3 linked regions of the Mesorhizobium opportunistum WSM2075 genome follow. The protein of the gene in region 3 binds, or shares a complex with, the protein of the main gene of each other region. Links are inferred from orthologs where the notes say so. Each region holds a gene or a part of one and is shown on either strand. Other genes may lie near its edges.

Region 1 (4,854 bases), 4.4 Mb from region 3 along the record:
GCCGGCAATGGCCAAATTTCCGACAAATATCAATACTATGGCGACGCCCACTTCTCCGATGACGCGGCCCCAGGCGCATCCATGGCAGGCTCCAACTCAAGAAAACCGGTTGTTGGCATGAAGATTCGCGTCGCGCTTGTTTCCGCATTGCTGGCCGTCTCCGGCTGCACTACCTTGAGCGGCAAGGGCCCCACCGTCGCGCCGACACCGGCCTCGACGCCTCCTTCGGGCGGCAAGGTCACCACCTCGATCATATCCGCGATGGGCGGTGGCCTGATTGGCGGTTCGATCGGCAGCAGTCTCAGCGCAACGGAGAAGCGCAATGCGCTCGAGGCCGAATACAAGGCGCTCGAATATACGACAAGCGGCCAGAAGGTGACGTGGAAAGGCGACCAGGCCTCGCGCTATGGCGAGGTGGTGCCGGCCCAGCCCTATCGCGTCGGTTCACAGGACTGCCGCCAGTACACGCAGACAGTGTTCACCGGCGGAGCCGGCGTCACCGCCCGCGGAACCGCTTGCCGCAACACCGACGGCAGCTGGACGCCGCTGACCTGATATCCCGGTTGGGAGCTAGTCGCTTGACGTCGATCAAGGACGTCAGGAGCGTCCGCCGTCAAAGCGTCGCAGGATGGACATGTTGGCAGGGCAAGTCTCTGCCTTTATTGGAAGAGCCATGCTGTTCTGGGTCATAGCCGCAATCCTGACGCTGGGCGCGAGCCTGGCGGTGCTGTTGCCGTTGGCTGCCGGCTCGAAAGGTGCCGCATCGAGCGGCGACCACGATCTGGAAGTCTATCGCGATCAACTGTCCGAGCTTGACCGCGACGCCGCGCGGGGCCTGATCCAGCCGGCGGAAGCGGCCGAGGCACGCGCCGAGATCGCGCGCCGCATCCTGCGCCTCGACAATGCGGATCCGGCCGGCAAGGCATCGGCCAGGCTGGCGTCGGCCATGTCAAGACTTGTCGCGACCGTCGCGGTGCTGGCGGTGCCGTTGGTCAGCTGGGGGCTTTACAGCCAGCTCGGTTCGCCCGACCTGCCGTCACAGCCGCTCAGCGAGCGGTTGGCCAAGAACCCGGCCGACAGCTCGGTCGACGAGTTGGTCGCGCGGGCGGAAGCTCACCTTGCCGCCAATCCTTCCGACGGCCGGGGGTGGGATGTGCTGGCCCCGGTCTATCTACGCATGCAGCGCTTCTCCGACGCGGCCGCCGCCTACCGCAACGCCATTCGTCTCGACGGCAACAGTGCCGTCCGTCAGGCCGGCCTTGGTGAGGCGATCGCCGGTGCGGCAGGCGGCATTGTTTCGGCCGATGCCCAGGATGCCTTCGAGGCGGCGCTGAAACTCGATCCGGCCAATGCGAAGGCCAGTTTCTATCTGGCGGTGGCGTTGGCGCAGGAGGGGCGAACCAAGGAAGCGGTTGCCTCCTGGCAGGCGATGCTCGGCACGCTGCCGCCGGGTTCACCGTGGCGCGGCGCCATCGAGCAGGCATTGGCCAAATCCGGCAACCCCGAAGTCGCTTCCGGCGCGGCCGCGAAAGGGCCCGATGCCGCCGATGTCGACGCCGCGTCCTCCATGTCGCTGCAGGACCGCGAAGCCATGATCAACACCATGGTCGCGGGTCTCGACGACAAACTGCGGCAAAATCCGCGTGACGCGGAAGGATGGATGCGGCTCGTTCGTTCCTACGTTGTGCTGGGCAAGGCCGATGAGGCGCGCGATGCTCTTCATCGCGCCATTGCCGTTTTTGGGGCCGACAGTGACGAAGCGAAGAAATTCACCACCTTTGCCGCCTCGCTCGGCCTGGCGGCGACGGAGTAGAGCATGACGCGCAAGCAGAAACGATTGTCGGTCATCGTGGGCGGACTGGCTTTCCTGGGCGCCGCCACCGGACTGACCTTCTACGCGCTCGGTCAGAAGGCGTCCTATTTCTACATGCCGGCCGATCTGGCCACAGCCAGCGTCCAGCCCGGACAGCGCATCAGGCTGGGAGGGCTGGTCGAGAAGGGCACCATCGAGCGCGGGCAGGGCGCGACCGTCGCCTTTTCGGTCACAGACACGCATAAATCGGTCAAGGTCACTTACACCGGCATCCTGCCGGACCTTTTCCGCGAAGAACAGGGCGTCATCACCGAGGGCACCTTCGGCCCGGACGGCGTCTTTGTCGCCGACAGCGTGCTGGCCAAGCACGACGAGCGCTACATGCCCAAGGAAGTGGCCGACGGCCTGAAGGCCAAGGGCGTCTGGCAGGAGAGCAAGAGTGAATAGCTCTGGCAGGAGAGCAACGGTGAATTACAGGTACAGTCATGGTTGAGACCGGACATTTCGCCCTGGTCCTGGCATTCGCGCTTTCGCTGGTGCAGACGATCGTGCCGCTGTTTGGCGCGCGCCTGAACAACCAGCGCCTGATGGCTGTCGGTGGCCCGGTCGCGGTGACCGGTTTTGCGTTGACGGCACTGTCTTTCGTCGCGCTGGCCAGCGCTTATGCGAATTCCGACTTCTCGGTGGCGAGCGTCTGGGAAAACTCGCATTCGTTGCAGCCGCTGATCTACAAGATCACCGGAACCTGGGGCAACCACGAAGGCTCGATGCTGCTCTGGGTGCTGATCCTGACCTTTTTCGGCGCGCTTGTCGCCGCTTTCGGCTCCAACCTGCCGGCAACGCTGCGGGCCAATGTCCTGGCCGTGCAGGGCGCCATCGGCGCTACCTTCTTCCTGTTCATCCTGGCGACGTCCAATCCGTTCATCCGGCTCAATCCGGCGCCGATCGAGGGCCGCGATCTCAACCCGGTCCTGCAGGATCTCGGCCTCGCCATTCACCCGCCGCTGCTCTATCTCGGTTACGTCGGTTTCTCGATCTGCTTTTCCTTCTCGGTCGCGGCCCTCATCGAAGGTCGTATCGATGCCTCCTGGGCGCGCTGGGTGCGGCCATGGACGCTGGTCGCCTGGATGTTCCTGACTGGCGGCATCGCCATGGGATCGTACTGGGCCTACTACGAACTCGGCTGGGGCGGCTTCTGGTTCTGGGATCCGGTCGAGAACGCCTCCTTCATGCCGTGGCTGGCAGGCACCGCGCTGCTCCATTCGGCCATCGTCATGGAAAAGCGTTCGGCCTTGAAGATCTGGACGCTGCTGCTTGCCATCCTCACCTTCTCGCTGTCGCTGCTCGGCACCTTCCTGGTGCGCTCGGGCGTCCTGACCTCCGTCCATGCCTTCGCCACCGATCCGACGCGCGGCATCTTCATCCTGTGCATATTGACGCTGTTCATCGGCGGCTCGCTGTCGCTGTTTGCGTTGCGCGCCTCGAAGCTGACGGCCGGCGGCCTGTTCCATCCGATTTCGCGCGAAGGCGCGCTCGTCCTCAACAATCTGTTCCTGACGACGGCGACCGCCACCGTGCTCGTTGGCACCCTCTATCCGCTGGTGGTCGAAGCCTTTTCCTCGGACAAGATTTCGGTCGGAGCACCATTCTTCAACCTGACCTTCGCGCCACTGATGGTACCCCTGCTGGTGATGGTTCCCTTTGGGCCGCTGCTAGCCTGGAAACGCGGCGATGTCTTCGCGGTCGCGCAGCGCCTGATGGTGGCATTCGCGGGTGCCCTCCTGACGGCACTGGTCACCACTCTGTTCATCGACGGCGCTTCGGTATTGGCGGCCATTGGGGTCGGACTTGCCGTCTGGCTGATCCTTGGTGCGCTCACCGACATCGCCGTCAAGGCGGGGTTCGGCAATGTCACGACGGGGAACATGGTCCGGCGCCTGCTTGGCTTGCCGCGCTCGGTCTTCGGCACGGCTTTCGCCCATCTCGGCCTTGGCCTGACCACGCTGGGCATTGTCGGCACGCTTTGCTTCGGTACCGAGAAAATCCTGTCGATGCATGCCGGCGAGACGGTGGAATTGTCCGGCCACACGCTGCGTTTCGTCGGGCTCTATCCGGCCCAGGGCCCCAACTACAGCGAAGATCGCGGCCGCTTCGAGCTGATCGGTGTCAGCGGCAGTCCCATCGGCGAAATCAGCTCGGCCAAGCGCTTCTTTCCGGTGCGGCAGACGACGACGACGGAATCCGGCATCAAGACCCTTGGTCTTTCCCAGCTCTACATTTCGCTCGGTGACGAAGGCAAGGATGGCTCCGTCGTGGTGCGCTTGTGGTGGAAGCCGCTGGTGACGCTGATCTGGGGCGGCGGCCTGATGATGATGGCGGGCGCGGCCATGTCGCTGATGGACAGGCGCTTGCGGGTCGGAGCACCCTCGCGGCGCCGCAAGACGGCGGTGGCGCCAGCGGGCCTGCCATGAAGACAAGGTTCTCGCTGACGTCGATTGTCCTGCTGCTGGCGCTGCTCTTCGCCGGTGCGGCGCAAGCGGTGAAGCCTGACGAGATGCTGGCCGATCCGGCGCTGGAGGCGCGAGCCCGGGCGCTGTCGGAAGGCCTGCGCTGCATGGTCTGCCAGAACCAGTCGATCGACGAATCCGATGCCGATCTGGCCCGCGACCTGCGCATCCTGGTGCGCCAGCGCCTCGTCGCCGGCGATACCGACCAGCAGGTGATGGACTATGTGGTTTCGCGCTATGGCGAGTTCGTGCTTTTGAAGCCGCGCTTCGACCTGCGCAACGCGCTGCTTTGGGGCACGCCCGTCATTCTGCTTCTGGCAGGCGGCATCTTTATCGCCTTCAACGCCCGTTCGCGCCGGCAACTGGCGACAAAATCCCTCTCCGCCGATGAACAGGCGGCGCTGGACGCGATCCTGCGCCGGGACTAACTGCGAAATAGCGTGAAGGGTGGGGTCTTCCGACAGACAGGTCGGCCGCCAACATTACCAAAGTTTCATGCGTCGGAAATGGCGTTGTAATGTGCGCCGTTCTAAT
Region 2 (5,015 bases), 4.0 Mb from region 3 along the record:
GTTTGGGCGCCTTCAACGTCATGGCTTTCGTTCTCGTGGCGCGCGGCGCCGACCGCTTTGCTCATGCCCGGCGCAGCGAAGTGCTGTGCGAGTCCTTCGAGCGTGTCATCACCATGCCGCTTGCCTGGCACCATCAGCGCGGCACGTCGAACGCCTTGCACACGCTGCTGCGCGCCGTCGAGACGCTGTTCAGCCTGTGGCTCGAATTCATGCGCCAGCATCTGTCCACGGCAGTTGCACTTGTGCTGCTGGTGCCGACCGCACTTAGCATGGATGTGCGTATGTCGATGGTGCTGCTTGGGCTCGGCATCCTCTATGTCGGCATCGGCCGTCTGGTGATGAAGCGCACCAAGGCCGGCCAGGCCGCCGTCGAGCGCCACTATCACAAGGTGTTCGCGCACGTGACGGATTCCGTCAGCAACGTCGCTGTTCTCCAGAGCTACAATCGCCTTGGCCATGAGGCCGAAACCTTGCGCCGCTACGTCAAGAACCTGCTCGACGCACAGAACCCGGTGCTCGACTGGTGGGCCATCGCCAATGCGCTCAATCGCCTGTCGTCGACCATCTCGATGATGGTGGTGCTTCTGATCGGCGCCTATCTGGTCACCCACGGCCAGTTGCGGGTTGGCGATGTGATCGCCTTTACCGGCTTTGCCACGCTGTTGATCTCGCGGCTCGACCAGATGTCGGCTTTCGCCAACCAGATTTCGGAGGCCCGCGCCAAGCTCGAGGACTTCTACAAGCTCGAGGACTCGGCTGCCGATGTCGCCGAACCGGATGGCTTGCGCGATCTCACCAACGTCACCGGCCATGTCCGCTTCGAGGAAGTCGGCTTCGAATTCCCCAATTCGGGCCAGGGCGTCAGCGATGTTTCCTTTGAGGTCCAGGCCGGCCAGACCGTCGCCATCGTCGGACCGACGGGTGCCGGCAAGACGACGCTCATCAACCTGCTGCAGCGCGTCTTCTCGCCGTCGCACGGTCGTATCCTGATCGACGGCATCGATACCCGCACGGTGACCCGCAAGTCGCTGCGCCATTCGATCGCCACCGTGTTCCAGGATGCCGGCCTGCTCAATCGTTCGATCGAGGATAACATCCGCGTCGGCCGCGCCGATGCGACCAATGACGAGATCCATGCCGCCGCCAACGCGGCTGCCGCGCAGGATTTCATCCTGGCCAAGAGCGGCGGCTACGACACCGTGGTCGGCGAGCGTGGCGGCCAGCTGTCGGGTGGCGAGCGCCAGCGCATCGCCATTGCCCGCGCCGTGCTGAAGGATGCTCCGATCCTGGTGCTCGACGAGGCGACCAGCGCGCTCGACGTCGAAACCGAGGACCGCGTCAAGGAAGCGATCGACGAGTTGCGGCGCGACCGCACCACCTTCATCATCGCCCACCGCCTGACCACCGTTCGCGACGCTGACCTGGTCGTGTTCATGGACAAGGGCAAGGTGATCGAGATGGGTGGCTTCGCCGAATTGTCGCTGCGCAATGGCCGCTTCGCCAGCCTGCTGCGCGCCGGCGGCTTGCTCAACGACGAGGAAGTCCGCCGCCTCAGCCGCTCCGTGCAGGGCGAGGCCGCGTAAGCAGGTGACGGTTCTTCCTTCTCCCCTTGTGAGAGAAGGTGGATCGGCGCGCAGCGCCGAGACGGTTGAGGGGTGTTCCAGGGAACGCCAACGCCTCACTCCGCTGGAACACCCCTCATCCGACCTCGCTTCGCGAGGCCACCTTCTCCCGCAAGGGGAGAAGGAAGAGGCTTATACGCCTGCGACACCGCCGCTCGATTGCCCCAAATGCATTGGCGGTCTATGTAAAGCCGCATGAGCGACATCACCTCACGCCTGACCGGCTGGACCGATCTTGCCAACCCGACGCGCTTCGTCGGGCTGGCGGACAAGGTTGTGCCGTGGCTGGCAGCGATTGCGGCGCTTGTCCTCGCCGTCGGGCTCTATATGAGCTTCACCGCGCCTGAGGATTTCCAGCAAGGCATCACCGTTCGCATCATGTACATCCATGTGCCTTTCGCCTGGCTCGCCATGATGTGCTACACGCTGATGGCGCTCTCGGCACTCGGCACCCTGGTCTGGCGCCATCCGCTGGCCGATGTCGCGCTGAAATCGGCTGCCCCCATCGGTGCCGCCTTCACCGCACTGGCGCTGATTACCGGCTCGATCTGGGGCAAGCCGATGTGGGGCACCTGGTGGGTCTGGGATGCGCGGCTGACCTCGGTCTTCGTGCTGTTCCTGATGTATCTCGGCATCATCGCGCTGACCCGTGCGCTCGATGACGCCAGCCGCGCCGCCTGGGCCGCCGCCATCATCACGCTGGTCGGCTTCATCAACATCCCGATCATCAAATTTTCGGTCGACTGGTGGAACACGCTGCACCAGCCGGCCTCGGTGTTCCGCATGGGCGGATCGACCATCGACCCCTCGATGCTGTGGCCGCTGCTGGTCATGGCTATCGGCTTCACGGTGCTGTTCTTCGCATTGCATCTGATGGCAATGCGCACCGAAATCCGCCGCCGCCGGGTCATCGCCATGCGTCGCGTGGCGGCACGGCAGGCCGAACGGCAGCCGGCCTAATTCATCGCATCCGCCCGCGCGCGGCCACCGGCAGCGTTTCCAGCACCGTCTCGCCGTCGATCAGGTTGACCTCGTCGAACAAATTGGTGACGACGCAGCAATGGTCGGGCACCACACGCACGCGCTCGCCGATTTTAAGCGTGCCATCGCCGGAAAGCGTTACGGTGCCATGCTCTTCGCTGAGGCCTGTCACCCGCGCGCCGGAGACGCCGAGCAGCTCGCCGAAGTCGGGCAGCCCCAGCGTGTCGCTGGACAACGCCTTGCTGCCGCTGTCGAGGATGGCGCGGGTCGGTGTCGGGTGGCTGACCACCGTCGACAGCACCGTCAGCGCGCAATCGTCGAGCGAGCCGACGCCTTTGGCGACCTGATAGCGGTCGAGATAGATGTAGGTGCCGGGGCGGTATTCGGTGACGACGCTGTCCTTGCTGGAACGCCACATGTCCGGTGTGCCGCCGCTGGAGATGCGCTCGCAGGCGAGACCGCAGACGGCAAGCGCCTGGCTGGCGTTGGCGAGCCAGGCTTCGGCCTCCGCCGCACGGCCCGCGGCCGGATAGGTCATCAGCCCGCCGAAGGCGAGGCCTTTGGCAGTGTCGATCTGTCTTGCCAGCCCAACCGCGTCACCCGCTGTCTGTACGCCGCAGCGCCCCATGCCGGTGTCGCACTCGACCAGCACCGTCAGACGATGGCCGGCATCGGTGAAGGTGGCGGCCAGCCCATCGATGGTCTCCGTGCTGTCCGCCGTCACCGACAAGATTACGCGCCTGTGCAGCGCCAGAAGCCGCTCCAGCTTGGCGCGGCCAAGGATGTTGTAAGGGAGAAAAATATCGGTCAGGCCGGCCTCGGCCATCACCTCGGCTTCGCCGATCTTCTGGCAGGTGATGCCGACCGCGCCCGCCGCCACCTGCTTCTTCGCCCAGTAGGGCAGCTTGTGCGTCTTGATATGCGGCCTCAGCTTCAGCCCGTTCTTGTCGGCATGGGCCTGCGCGCGGGCAATGTTGGCTTCGGCGCGTGCGGCGTCGATCAGGATCGATGGCGTATCGAGGTCATGGATGGTCGGCATCAGCTATCACTCCTGAATTCCGCAGGGGTTATGGCCTCGAAAGCGCGTGATGTCACGCAGCCAGCGGACGGGATCGGTGGGCCATCGGTTCACGGCCAGGGCGGAGCAGGCGGCTGGATGGATCGACACCGCACCAGTGTTCGGCTATGCGAATTGCCATGCATGTCGCCCAAAAAGTGGCCAATGGTTTTGGGACAACGACATGCATGCTGCCAAACAAAGCGTATCGACACGAAGGACCATGATCATGAAACGCTCCGCCATCAACGACATCATCCGCGAAGCCGACGCTTTCATCCGCTCGTTCGGCTACATCATGCCGCCCTTCGCCTACTGGTCACCCGAGGAGATGAAGGCGCGCCAGGTCGATTCCTCGGCCATCTTCACCTCGCGGCTCGGCTGGGACATCACTGATTACGGCCAGGAGAAATTCAACGAGCTCGGCCTGTTCCTGTTCACCGTTCGCAACGGCCGCTACGAGGACATGAAGAAGGGCATGGGCATGCTCTACGCCGAGAAGATCATGATCTCGCGCAAGGACCAGCTCTCGCCGATGCACCGCCACAACATCAAGGCCGAGGACATCATCAACCGCGGCGGCGGCAAGCTGGTGCTGGAACTGTTCATGCACGATCGCGACGGCGGCATCGATCCCAAGGCCGAAGTATCGGTGCCGGTCGATGGAACCATCCACAGGATGCCGGCCGGCGGGTTGCTGAAGCTCGACCCGGGCCAGAGCGTCACGCTGCTGCCGGGCGTCTGGCACGCCTTCTGGGCCGAGGGCAAGGACGTGCTGATCGGCGAGGTGTCGACCGTCAACGACGATCTCACCGACAATGTCTTCCGCGAGCCGATCGGCCGCTTCTCCAACATCGACGAGGATGTCGCGCCGGTGCACCTCTTGGTGTCTGACTATGAGAAGTGGCTGAGGTAGAAAACCCGGCTGGCGTAGAGACCCGGGCTACCGCGCATACTTGTCCACCTTGCGGTTGCCGAGCAGAAGCTTGCGTTCCAGATGCGCCCTGAGCTCACCGTAATAGGCGGTCAAGAAGGCCTTGGAATCGTTCGGTTCGATCGTCGCGCCGATCTTGCGGCCGATGGTTTCGGCAACCGCCTTCATCGCGAAATGGTCATCGCGCCGCAGCACTTCCTCCAGTCTGTGCAGTTCGGCGATGCCGTAGGCGTCGAGCTGCGCCGGGCTGAAGTGGAAGCGGCCGGCGGCCGGATCCTGTCTTAGCGACAGGTCTTCGACCAGCGCCAGCTTCGGCGCCTCGACCACCCATGTGCCGGCGAGCAGGTCGCCGATGCGCAGGCGATCGCGGTTGAACAGCGGAAACAGCGAAAAAAGCAGCGCCCACACCAGGCCGAAGATC
Region 3 (5,002 bases):
GCCATATTCGGGCGCCATGTTGCCGATGGTGGCGCGGTCGGCCAGCGTCATGTTGGACAGGCCAGGGCCGAAGAACTCGACGAACTTGCCGACGACGCCCTTCTTGCGCAGCATCTGGGTGACGGTGAGCACCAGGTCGGTGGCGGTGACGCCTTCCTTGAGCTTGCCTGTGAGGCGGAAGCCGATGACTTCAGGGAGCAGCATGGAAACCGGCTGGCCGAGCATGGCGGCCTCGGCCTCGATGCCGCCGACGCCCCAGCCGAGCACACCAAGGCCGTTGATCATGGTGGTGTGCGAATCGGTGCCGACGCAGGTGTCCGGGTAAGCGGTGGTTTCGCCGTCCTCGGTGTTGGTCCACACCACCTGGCCGAGATATTCGAGATTGACCTGGTGGCAGATGCCGGTGCCCGGCGGCACGACGCGGAAGTTGCGGAACGCCTGCTGGCCCCATTTCAGAAACTTGTAGCGCTCCTCGTTGCGCTCGTATTCGAGCTTGACATTCCTGGCGAAAGCCAGCGGCGTGCCGAATTCGTCGACGATGACGGAATGGTCGATGACGAGGTCGACGGGCACCAGCGGGTTGATCTTCTGCGGGTCGCCGCCGAGCGAAGCCATGGCGTCGCGCATGGCGGCCAGATCGACCACGGCGGGAACGCCGGTGAAATCCTGCATCAGCACGCGGGCGGGGCGGTAGGCAATCTCGACGCCGGCCGTGCCCTTGTCGGTCAGCCAGCCGGCGACCGCCTGGATGCTGTCCTTGGTGACGGAACGGCCGTCCTCGTTGCGCAGCAGGTTTTCGAGCAGCACCTTCATCGAATAGGGCAGCTGGGCGATGCCGGTGAGGCCGTTCTTCTCGGCCTCGACGAGGTCGAAATAGACATACTCGGCGCCGCCCGCGGTCAGGGTGCGGCGGCAGTTGAAGCTATCGAGGGATTTTGACACGTGCGATCCGTCCTTGTCTGTTCAGCCTGAAAGGGAACGGACGCCGATGGCATGCAATCACGCGCAAAGGTGCGGGTACGGCCATTTCCGCTGTCCGTTCCCAAGCAACCCGAGCCGTTCAAGGCGGCGCGTGCGCTGGTTCGGCGCAAATTCTGTTCCCGCGCCGACCGCTGGCACGGATGCACCGCATATAGAGAATTTTCTGGAATAGTTCTAGACAGTTGCGGAGCAAATTTGTGCGATGCGGCAGCGCTCGCGAAACATTGATTTCAGGGCAGGCGAGGGATGCGGCTGATCGCCGAAAATCTGGGCGGCGAACGCGGCGGCGAGACGGTGTTTTCCGGCGTCGGTTTTGCGCTCGACCGAGGCCAGGCGCTGGTCGTCACCGGGCCGAACGGATCGGGCAAATCGACCTTGCTCAGGATCGTCGCCGGGCTGTTGCCGGTGGCCGAAGGCCGGTTGCTGCTCGAAGGCGGCGGCGAGGCATTTCCGTCCATTGCCTCGGCCTGTCATTACCTCGGCCACCAGAACGCGATGAAGCCGGCGCTGAGCGTGGCGGAAAACCTGCGCTTCTGGCGCGATTTCAACGGTAGCGGAGACGTCGGCGTCGACGAGGCGCTGGAGACCGTCGGGCTCGGCGGCATCGGCCATCTGCCGTTCGGCTATCTCTCGACAGGACAGAGGCGGCGCGCGGCGATTGCCAAGCTTCTGGTCAGCCAGCGGCCGCTGTGGCTGCTCGATGAGCCGACGGCGGGGCTGGACAAGGCTTCGGAGGCGCGGTTTGCGGGGCTGATGGCGAGGCATTGCGCCGAGGGTGGGATGATTGTCGCGGCGACGCATCTGCCGTTGGGATTGGATGGGGCGAAGACGTTGGTGATGGGGGAAACGGATTGATGATGGTGCGAGGCGCCCCCCTCTGTCCTGCCGGCCATCTCCCCCTCCGGGGGGGAGATTGGCAGTTCATGCGTCTCGCCAGCCCTCCGACGTTGAAGATTGGCGAAAGCCGAGGTGACATCCAATCTCCCCCCTTGAGGGGGAGATGTCCGGCAGGACAGAGGGGGGCGCCTGGGCGCCGACATCTCACATCATGCTAGCCCTCTTCCTCCGCGACATCCGCCTCAACATCCGCGCCGGCGGCGGCGCTTTGACCGGTGTCATCTTCTTCCTGGCCGTCATCGCCACCATTCCGTTCGGCGTCGGGCCCGACCTCAGGCTGCTGGCCCGCATCGGCCCGGCGATATTGTGGATCGGCGCGCTGCTGTCCTGCCTGCTTGGGCTCGACCGGCTGTTCCAGGCCGATCGCGAGGATGGCTCGCTCGATCTCCTGGTGCTCGGCAACGACCGGCACATGCTGGCGCTGACGGTGCTGGTGAAATGCCTGGCGCATTGGGCTGGCAGCGTGCTGCCGCTGGTGGTCGCGGCTCCTTTGCTCGGGCTGTTCATGAATATGGAGCCGCTGGCGATAGGCGCCACGGCGCTGACGCTGCTGGTCGGCACGCCGGCGATCACCTTCATCGGTGCCGCCGGGGCGGCGGTGGCGGTGGCGCTGCCGCGCGGTGGGCTCTTGATCTCGGTGCTGGTGCTGCCGCTGACCATACCGGTGCTGATCTTCGGCGTTTCGGCGAGCTATGGCGCCACCGCCAATCCCGATCCTTTCCTGCAGCCTTTCCTCATTCTTGCCGCGCTGACACTGTTTCTTGCCGTGCTGGGGCCGGTGTCGGCGGCGCTGGCCTTGCGCCACGGTACGGATTGATGCGGCAGTACAAGACTGAAGACCATGGGCCTGAGGACTGCGGCGCGGCGCCCGATTGCGAAGCCGCCGATGCGCGGTTAAGGGAAAGCATGACCGAACGACGGTTGGAAAGAGACGCTGGAATGGAGCGGACCGCATGAGTGCGCATGCGCTCTATGTCACCGCGGCCTATGCCATCACCGCGTTGGTCCTGGCCGGGCTGATCGGCTGGATCCTGCTCGACCAGCGGGCGCGCAAGCGCGAACTCGCCGAACTCGAAGCGGCCGGCGTGAAGCGCCGTTCCGATAGGGCTGGGACAGCAAAGCCGTGAGTAGCGAAACCGAAACACCGTCACGCGGCCGGCGCCTGTTCGTGCTCTTGCCGCTGCTGGTCTTCCTCGGCCTGGCAGGACTGTTCCTGTCGCAGCTATTGTCGGGGCGCGATATTTCGGAAGTGCCGTCGGCGCTGATCGGCCTGCCGGCGCCGCAGACCAACCTGCCGGCGCTGGAAGGATCGAACCTGCCGGGGCTCGATTCCAAAAACTTCGTCGGCAAGGTCACCCTGGTCAACGTCTTTGCGTCGTGGTGCGCGCCATGCCGCGAAGAGCACCCGGTGCTCCTGGCGCTGTCGCAGGACAAGCGGTTCGTGATGGCGGCGCTGAACTACAAGGACCGGCCGGAAAACGCCCGCCGGTTCCTCGGCGATCTCGGCAATCCGTTCCAGGCCATCGGTGTCGACGAAGCCGGCCGCGCGGCGATCGACTGGGGTGTCTATGGCGTGCCGGAAACCTTCGTCATCGGCAAGGACGGCAAGATTGCCTACAAGCATGTCGGCCCGCTGACGGCGGAGACGGCAAGGGATTTGTTGCTGCCACAGATCGACAAGGTATTGGCGGCGCCGAACTGACGGTGCTCTTTCGCCTTCCATGCCGTGATGTTGATGGCAGGCAAGGCGGAGCCAGAATTGGGGACTCTCACCGTGGATAGAACCGCTATTCCGAGCCGCTGCATTCTTCGCTTGAAGTCGCGGCATGGATCCTCGGGTCAAGCCCGAGGATGACGAATGTGGCTCAGCCGTAGATCTGCTTGTGGATCTGGTAGAGCATTTCCGAGCGATCGGCGCGCATGTCGGCGAGGTCGCGGCTGGAAAAGCTGTCGATTTCGGCGACGAGGCGGTTGTAGTGCTTGCGCTTGGCGATGCTGGTGCGAGCGCGGGTCATGAGATCGTTGAAGATCATAGCAAGGGTCCTTCTGTGCCGCATTCTGGCGGCGGGTTCTTCCTCCCTTGGCAGTACGGAACATGACATAGTATTGGTGCGTTGCAAAAAGAAGATGTTGCAATGCACCATTGCGCGCAGCGCATAGCCGGTTAATCGGGTCCTAAAGTGCGCCGCGGTTGAACGGCGGGCAGCCGAGCCAGGTCGACCGGGCGCTTCCTCTCCGTTTTGTCATACAAATTGCAGGCGTCCTGTCTTGCCATATCGATCGCGGGCTGGCTTGATCCGGCGTCACGTGAGACCGGGAGGAAATGCATGGCGGCCGCAGACTATTACGAAATTCTCGATCCGCGCTTCGCGCGCCTGTTCAACGGCAACGCGCAGGTGGAAAAGCTGTTCACCGGATGCCGCTGGGCGGAAGGGCCGGCCTGGTTCGCCGCCGGCCGTTATGTCGTCTGGTCCGACATTCCGAACAACCGCATGCTGCGCTACGACGAGACGGACGGCAGCGTCAGCGTCTTTCGGCAGCCATCGGGCAATTCCAACGGCAACACCGTCGACCGGCAGGGCCGGCTGGTGACATGCGAGCACTCCGGCCGCCGCGTCAGCCGTACCGAGCATGACGGCTCGGTCACCACGATTGCCGCCAAATGGAAGGGCAAGCGGCTGAACTCGCCCAATGACGCGGTGGTGAAGTCCGACGGTTCGATCTGGTTCACCGATCCGACCTACGGCATCGACACCGACTATGAGGGCGACAAGGCCGAGAGCGAGATCGGTGCTTGCCACGTCTACCGGGTCGATCCCGATACCGGCGAGATCGAGGCCGTCATCACCGATATGGTCAGACCCAATGGGCTCGCCTTTTCGCTGGACGAGAGCTTGCTCTATGTCGTCGACACCGGTCGCACGCATGGCGCCGAGAACCCGGCGCATATGCGGGTCTTCAATGTCGGCAAGCACGGCAAGAAGGTGTCGGGCGGCAAGGTCTTCGCCGATTGCACGGCCGGCCTGTTCGACGGCTTCCGGCTCGACGCGGACGGGCGCATCTGGACCAGCGCCGCCGACGGCATCCATTGCTACGATCCGGACGGTACGCTGATCGGCAAGGT

The links.
Region 1: the proteins of ccmB (region 3) and ccmE are in contact, whole or in part, in a solved structure (PDB 8CE8), measured with the Escherichia coli proteins. The link is inferred for Mesorhizobium opportunistum WSM2075 from one-to-one orthologs.
Region 2: the proteins of ccmB (region 3) and MESOP_RS24725 are in contact, whole or in part, in a solved structure (PDB 8CE8), measured with the Escherichia coli proteins. The link is inferred for Mesorhizobium opportunistum WSM2075 from one-to-one orthologs.

What each region holds. Positions count from the first base shown.
Region 1 is NC_015675.1:5,484,214-5,489,067, reverse strand. Bases 791-3,538 are described here. They hold ccmE (cytochrome c maturation protein CcmE), read left to right. Parts: upstream 791-1,816; coding sequence 1,817-2,260; downstream 2,261-3,538. Other genes in these bases: MESOP_RS26550 (heme lyase CcmF/NrfE family subunit), read left to right, coding at 2,299-3,538; ccmI (c-type cytochrome biogenesis protein CcmI), read left to right, coding at 791-1,813. Outside these bases: MESOP_RS26565 (hypothetical protein), read left to right, coding at 118-555; more of ccmI, read left to right, coding at 674-790; more of MESOP_RS26550, read left to right, coding at 3,539-4,284; MESOP_RS26545 (cytochrome c-type biogenesis protein), read left to right, coding at 4,281-4,748. UniProt on the Escherichia coli protein: Heme chaperone required for the biogenesis of c-type cytochromes. Transiently binds heme delivered by CcmC and transfers the heme to apo-cytochromes in a process facilitated by CcmF and CcmH.
Region 2 is NC_015675.1:5,102,308-5,107,322, reverse strand. What follows is about bases 791-3,699. They hold MESOP_RS24725 (heme ABC transporter permease), read left to right. Parts: upstream 791-1,817; coding sequence 1,818-2,582; downstream 2,583-3,699. Other genes in these bases: MESOP_RS24720 (D-TA family PLP-dependent enzyme), read right to left, coding at 2,584-3,642; MESOP_RS24730 (glucan ABC transporter ATP-binding protein/ permease), read left to right, coding at 791-1,583. Also shown: more of MESOP_RS24730, read left to right, coding at 1-790; MESOP_RS24715 (D-lyxose/D-mannose family sugar isomerase), read left to right, coding at 3,890-4,576; MESOP_RS24710 (RDD family protein), read right to left, coding at 4,604-5,015. UniProt on the Escherichia coli protein: Required for the export of heme to the periplasm for the biogenesis of c-type cytochromes.
Region 3 is NC_015675.1:1,055,469-1,060,470, forward strand. What follows is about bases 967-3,862. They hold ccmB (heme exporter protein CcmB), read left to right. Parts: upstream 967-2,029; coding sequence 2,030-2,695; downstream 2,696-3,862. Other genes in these bases: ccmA (heme ABC exporter ATP-binding protein CcmA), read left to right, coding at 1,228-1,836; ccmD (heme exporter protein CcmD), read left to right, coding at 2,832-3,005; MESOP_RS05000 (DsbE family thiol:disulfide interchange protein), read left to right, coding at 3,002-3,580; MESOP_RS33300 (hypothetical protein), read right to left, coding at 3,744-3,862. Also shown: aconitate hydratase AcnA, read right to left, coding at 1-942; more of MESOP_RS33300, read right to left, coding at 3,863-3,911; MESOP_RS05005 (SMP-30/gluconolactonase/LRE family protein), read left to right, coding at 4,206-5,002. UniProt on the Escherichia coli protein: Required for the export of heme to the periplasm for the biogenesis of c-type cytochromes.